Desulfocurvus vexinensis DSM 17965: one gene and its partner. Each later gene encodes a partner of the first gene's protein in a complex. Links are inferred from orthologs where the notes say so. Each region holds a gene or a part of one and is shown on either strand. Other genes may lie near its edges.

What was found.
Region 2: the proteins of fliG (region 1) and fliM are in contact, whole or in part, in a crystal structure (PDB 4QRM), measured with the Thermotoga maritima proteins. The link is inferred for Desulfocurvus vexinensis DSM 17965 from one-to-one orthologs. Residues at the interface, in WP_004082903.1 of Thermotoga maritima: Phe122, Ser125, Glu126, His127, Pro128, Gln129, Thr130, Val133, Glu157, Arg161, Leu164, Leu165, Arg167, Ser169, Glu171, Val172, Glu175, Ile176, Asn179, Lys182; in WP_004081085.1 of Thermotoga maritima: Tyr124, Leu127, Asp128, Ile130, Met131, Gly132, Gly133, Pro134, Glu136, Pro139, Arg141, Thr144, Glu145, Ile146, Glu147, Ser149, Ile150, Lys153.

The regions. Positions count from the first base shown.
Region 1 is NZ_JAEX01000010.1:31,164-34,231, reverse strand. The notes cover bases 5-3,003. They hold fliG (flagellar motor switch protein FliG), read left to right. Parts: upstream 5-1,004; coding sequence 1,005-2,003; downstream 2,004-3,003. Other genes in these bases: G495_RS18400 (FliI/YscN family ATPase), read left to right, coding at 2,817-3,003; G495_RS18405 (FliH/SctL family protein), read left to right, coding at 1,990-2,796; fliF (flagellar basal-body MS-ring/collar protein FliF), read left to right, coding at 5-1,005. In the rest of the region: more of fliF, read left to right, coding at 1-4; more of G495_RS18400, read left to right, coding at 3,004-3,068. UniProt on the Bacillus subtilis protein: One of the proteins that forms a switch complex that is proposed to be located at the base of the basal body.
Region 2 is NZ_JAEX01000001.1:319,356-322,415, reverse strand. What follows is about bases 47-3,037. They hold fliM (flagellar motor switch protein FliM), read right to left. Parts: upstream 2,037-3,037; coding sequence 1,056-2,036; downstream 47-1,055. Other genes in these bases: G495_RS20785 (HD domain-containing phosphohydrolase), read right to left, coding at 2,284-3,037; G495_RS0101435 (hypothetical protein), read right to left, coding at 159-890. Also shown: more of G495_RS20785, read right to left, coding at 3,038-3,060. UniProt on the Bacillus subtilis protein: One of the proteins that forms a switch complex that is proposed to be located at the base of the basal body.

The DNA.
Region 1 (3,068 bases):
TCGCCCGACAGCATCACCGTGGCCGACACCGGGGGCGGCATTCTCTACTCGCCCAAGGCCCTGGAAGAGCAGGGCGGCCTGAGCACCACGCAGATGGAGAAGAAGCTGACCCTGGAGCAGAACCTGGAGCTGCGCATCGAGCAGATGCTCTCCCCGCTCTACGGCCCGGGGCGCGTCATCGCCAAGGTCAACGCCGAGCTGGACTTCAGCCAGAAGACCATCCGCAGCGAGGAGTACGACCCCGACAGCCAGGTGGCCCGCTCGGACCAGCGCAGCGAGGAGACCCAGACCAGCCAGGCCAACATCGAGGGCGGCACCCCCGAGCCCAACTTCCGGGGCGACGGCCCTGGCGGGGCCCTGTCGCAGCTCGATTCCACCCGCGAGCAGCGCACGCTCAACTACGAAATCAACAAGGTCGAGAAGCACATCGTGGTGCCCATGGGCGAACTGGACCGCCTGACAGTGGCGGTCATCGTCGATGGCACGTATAGTGAGCAGGCACCGGCGGACGGGCAGGGCGACGCCACCCAGGTCTTCACCCCGCGCAGCGCCGAGGAACTCCAGCGCATCCAGCAGCTTGTGGCCGGCGCCGTGGGCTTCGACGAGCGGCGGGGCGACTCCATTGAGGTCACCAGCATGTCCTTTGGCGGGCCGGACCAGGAGATCGCCCCCAACCTGAGCGAGCTGATCCTGGAATACGTGCACCGCCTGGGCAAGCCGTTCCTCAACGGGCTGTTGATCTTCCTGTTCCTGGTGCTGGTGGTGCGGCCCGTGGTCATGGCCCTGATCCGGCCCAAGACCGAGGTCGAGGGCGTGGAAGGCCTGGCCGGGCTGCCCGAGGGCCAGGGGCGCATCGCCATCACCGACGGCGACGAAGAGGACGCCCTGGACGCCCTGCGCAAGATCGACGACATCCGTGCCCACGCCATGCAGTTGTGTGAGCAGAACATGGACGGCGCCATGGCCATCATCAAGACCTGGCTCAAGCAGGAGGCGACAGCGTAATGCCCCCCCTCGCAGGCCCGCACAAGACGGCGATTCTGCTGCTCGCCATGGGCGAGAAGTTCACCGCGGACGTGTTCAAGCGCCTCGAGCGCTCCGAGATAGCCATGATCTCCAAGGCCATGGTCGAAATGGAGACCATCCCCAAGGAGCAGGTGGAGGAGGTGCTGCGCGAGTTCCACCACCAGCTGCTGGTCAATGCGGAGATGCTCATGGGCGGCCCCGAGCAGGTCAAGAAGCTGCTCATGAAGAACCTCGACTCCGAGACCGCCAAGTACATCCTGGACCTTTTGGACCTGGACGCCGGGCCCGCGCCCTTCCGCGAGCTGGAGAACGTCAGCCCGCGCATCCTGTCGCAGATTTTGCGCAACGAGCACCCGCAGACCCTGGCGCTCATCCTGGGCCACCTGCATCCCGAGCAGGCCGCCGAGCTGCTTCAGCAGCTGCCCGCCGGGGTGCGCCCCGAGATCCTCATGCGCCTGGCGCGCCTGGAGGCCGTGGCCGAGGAGATGCTCATGGAGGTGGACAAGGTGCTGCAAAGCCAGCTCATCGCCATGGGCGGCAAGGAGGGCAAGAAGGTCGGCGGCGTGCAGGCCGTGGCCGAGATCCTCAACGCCGTGGACCGCGCCACCGAGGAGGAGGTCCTCTCCGAGATCGAGGAGGAATCCTCGCAGATGGCCGAGGACATCCGCAACCTCATGTTCGTGTTCGAGGACATCAAGGCCCTGGACGACCGCTCCATCCGCGAGCTGCTCAAGGAGGTCTCCAACGAGGACCTGACCAAGGCCCTCAAGGGCGGCACCGAGGACCTGCAGGAGAAGTTCTTCAAGAACCTCTCGGAGCGCGCCTCGGCCATGATCCGCGAGGACCTGGAAATCATGGGCCCGGTGCGGCTGTCCGAGGTGGAGTCCGCCCAGCAGAATATCGTCAAGATCGTGCGCCGCCTGGAAGCCGAGGGCCGGATCATGATCGGACGCGGAGGCGGGGATGTCTTTGTCTAGGGACCAGCGGGAAACGGGCCCCGTGCGCGCCACAGGCCGCGTGATTCTCGGTGTCCAGGCCCAGGGCCTGGGCGAGATGAGCGTGGCCGAGCTGCAAGGCGAGCGCCGCCAGGGCTGGACGGACAAGGACGTGGAGGAATACCGCCGCCGGGTGCGCGAGCGCGCCGAGGCCACGGCCCGCGAGATCATCACCGCCGCCGTGGCCGAGGCCCGGACCCTGCGCGGGCAGGCCCAGGCCGAGGGCCTGGCCGAAGGCCGCCAGCAGGCCCGGGAGCAGGCCGAAGAGGCCGCCCAAGCCCAGGCCGACGCCCTGGCCCGGACCCTGGAGGCCGTGCAGGGCGTGGGCCGCGAGCTGTGGGCCCAGTACCGCCAGGACGTGCTGGAACTGCTGCGCCTGGTGGTCCACCGCCTGCTGCGCGTGGAGCTGGACGCGCGGCGCGGCGAAATTCTCGGCGCCCTGCTCGACCAGGCCCTGGACGCCATCGACTCGCGCCGCGGGCTCACCGTGCGCGTGCACCCGCAGGACCAGGCCCTGGCCCAGGACCTGCTCGAGCGCGCCAAGGCCCGCCATCCGGGCCTGGAACGCTGGGCCGTGCGCCCCGACGCGACCCTGGAGCAGGGCGGGGTGGTCCTGGAATCCGACCGGGGCATGGTGGACAATTCCCTGGCCAGCCGCATGGCCCTGGTGGAGCCCATCCTCGACCATCTGCTGGCCTCGGGCATCGGCCCGGAGGTGGACGAGGCCGCGGAGCGCGCCGCCCGGGCCGCCAGCGGCGACGGAGACGGCGCGTGAGCCTCAACCCGCGCGGGTGCATGAACATCCTGCGGGGCCTGGACCCCTGCAAGACCTTCGGCAAGGTCTGCAAGGTCGTCGGGCTCATCGCCGAGGGCGAGGGCATCAAGGCGCCCCTGGGCTCGGTCTGCGAACTGCTGCCCGAGGGCCGCGAGGACAGCGGGCTCTACGCCGAGGTCGTGGGCTTCCGCGACGGGGCCTGCCTGCTCATGCCCTACGGCGAGATGCGCGGCGTGCGCCCCGGCTCGCTCATCAAGAACACCGCCAGCCCG
Region 2 (3,060 bases), on another replicon or contig:
GACAGGACCCGGCGCGGGGACAAGGACGGCCAACACATGCCCATGCTGTGCCACAGGGCGGACAGAGGCGCAAGGGCGGCCCGCCCGACGCCAGGACCTTGACGCCCGGGCGCGGGCGCAGGGCCGGGCGTGGCCTCCGCCAGCGTCCAGGTGCGGGGCTAGGGTCCGGTCGCGGGCACCAGGGGCTCCCAGGGCGTGCCGTCCGGGTTCTCGAGCCTGGGGGCGGGCTTGGCCTTGGACGCGGATTTGGCCTTGGGCTCTGGTTCGGTCTTGGGCCCTAGCTTGGCCTTGGGTGCGGCCTCGGGCGCGGGTTTGGCTTCTGGCCCTGGCTTGGCCTCGGGCACCAGGGGCACCCAGGGCGTGCCGTCCGGACCTTCGAGCCTGGGCTCGGGCCTGGCCTTGCCCTTGGCCCCGGGGGCGCGGCGCGGCGCCGCCTCCGGCTTGCGCTCCGGCTTCTTGCGGGGTTTGAGATCGGGCACCAGGGGCACCCAGGGCTTCTGGCCCGGCACCGGGGCGGGCTCCAGGGCCGGTTCCGGGTCCGGCTCCGGGGGCAGGTCCTCCTGGGCCACGGGTGGAATGCGCGACGGCTCGTCCAGGTGCGCCCCCGGCTCACGCAGCGGGAAGCGGCGCCGCACAGGCGCATCGGCTGGGCGGGGGCCGATTTCCTCGGCGGACGGCCTGGCACCGAACTTCTGCAGGACCGTGCCCCGGGTCTTCACACCCTCCTGCGGAGCCGGGGCCGCTTCGGGCCCGGAGGCGTCGGCGGGCGCGGAGGGCTGCGCCGGGCTGGGCAGGACCAGGGGCTGCCAGTCCGCAGGGACCTGGGCCACGGCGGCGCAGGGCGCCAGGGCCATGACACAGGCCGCAACGAAAACAACCAGACCGCGCATCGTCCCTCTCCATCTCCAGCCGCGCTCCCGACGCGCGTTCCGCAAGGTTCCTATCCCAAAGCCCGGCCGCCGCCAAGGCCGGAAAGAGCCCCCGGCCCGGCTGGCACAAAAAAAGGCCACCGCCCGGGCGGTGGCCACGAAAAACTGCCCAGCCGCGCGCGGGGGTCAGGTGTAGCGGGGTTCCTCCTCGCGCACCACCTGGAAGGCCTTGTTGCCCTTGACCACCCCGGGCAGCCCGTAGAACTTGCGCACCCCCTCCACCTCGGCCTCCAGAAGCCGCTCGGTGTCGGTATTGAGCAGCAGGATGTCGCCGATCTCCAGGTTCAGCAGCTGGCGGCCCGTGATCTGGGTCTGCCCCAGCTCGATGACCATTTCCACCGGGGTTTCCAGCAGGCGCTCCTTGAAGCGCGCGATCCAGGCGTGGTCCACCTCCAGCCGCTCGGACTGGAAGGACGCGTGCAGCTTGGAGCGGATGGGCTCCAAGGTCGCATAAGGCAGGCAGGCGATGAGCGAGCCGATGGCGTTTTCCAGCTCCACCTCGAAGGTCACGACGATGACCACGTCCGAAGGCGGGACAATGGCCGCGAACTGGGGGTTGATCTCCGAACGCGTCAGTTCGATGTGCACCTCGTGCACCGGGCGCCAGGCGTCCTCCATGTTGGACAGCGCGATCTTGACCACGCGGTCCACGATGGCCTGCTCGATGGGCGTGAAGTCGCGGCCCTCGACCTTGGGCTGCGAGCCCGCGCCGCCAAAGAAGTTCTCCACCAGCGCGAAGACCAGACGCGAGTCCACCACCAAAAGCGCGTTGCCGCGCAGGGGGTCCATCTTGAAGATGTTGATGGAGGTCGGCACCGGCAACGAGCGCATGAAGTCGCCGAACTTGGACATGTCGATGGAGATGGGGTTCAGGTCCACGCGCTTGCGCATGGCGTTGGCCAGGGCGTTGGTGCACAGCCGGGCGAAGCGGTCGTTGACGATCTCCAGCACCGGCATCCGGCCCCGGATGATGCGGTCCTGGTTAGCCAGGTCGAAACTGACGACCCCGGAATCGTCCTCGGGTATGTCGGCCTCGGCCTCTATTTCGCCGCCGGAAAGCCCGCGCAGCAACGCATCGACTTCGTCCTGGTCGAGAATCTTGCTCATGAACGCTTCCCGCGCTTGCCCCGGGCAGATTCTTCCGCCAGGGGAGTTCGTTGCATGCGGCCCGCCGGGATCGCGCCCCGGGCCGGGCAGGGCCCGGCCCGGGCCCGCGCGGCGGTGCCGCGCCGGTGCCCCCTTCTACCGCCCGCAGGCCGCGTTGGCAACACGGCCCGCAGGCGCAGCACTGCATGCAAAATGCAAACCAGCCCGGCCCGGCGCGGGCCGGGCGCCCGGCCAGGGCCTGCGGCGGCTACGCGGGCAGGTACCTGGCCAGCAGGTCGCGCAGCCGGGCCTGGGTCACGGGGCGCTCGACCGTGGCCGTGAAGCCCGCCTCGAGGCTGAGGCTCACGTCCTGGGGGATGTAGGACAGGGTCATGGCGACGAGCGGCACGGGCCGGGCCCCGCTCTCGCGCTCCCAGGTGCGGATGGAGCGCGCGGCGGAAAATCCGTCCATCACCGGCAGCCGCGTGGCCATGATGACCATGTCGTAGACCTGACGGGTCACCGCGTCCACGCCCTGGCGCCCGTTATGCGCCACATCGAGGGTCACGTCGGTGTGGCGCAGGTGGTACTGGAGCATCATGCGCGTGTTGGCCGAGTCGTCCACCAGCAGGATGGCCGGGCCCGGGCTGCGGCGCGGGCGGTTGGCTGCGGTGCCCATGAGGCACAGGGCGGGGTTCACTCCCTCGCGGAAGGTGTGCCCTTCGAGGATCGCGAAAACGGCCTCGCGCAGCGGCCCTTCCTGTACGGGCAGGGCGAGGCAGGCCCCGGCTCCGGCCTGCCGGGCCTCGGCGGCGCGGGCCTGCGGGTCGTCGCACAGCAGGATCACACTGTAGGCCGGAAAGCCGTCCGTCGCACGCAACTCCTCCAGCAGCCCGGCCTCGCACTGGTCCAGGTCCACGAAAGCCAGGCGGTAGGGCTGGCAGTCGCGGAAGGCGTCCAGCAGCATGGCGCGCGCGGTGGCGCAGTCCTGCGCCGTTTCCGGGCAAGCGCCCCAGGCCCCGAGCAGCGCCACAAGCGCCGTCGT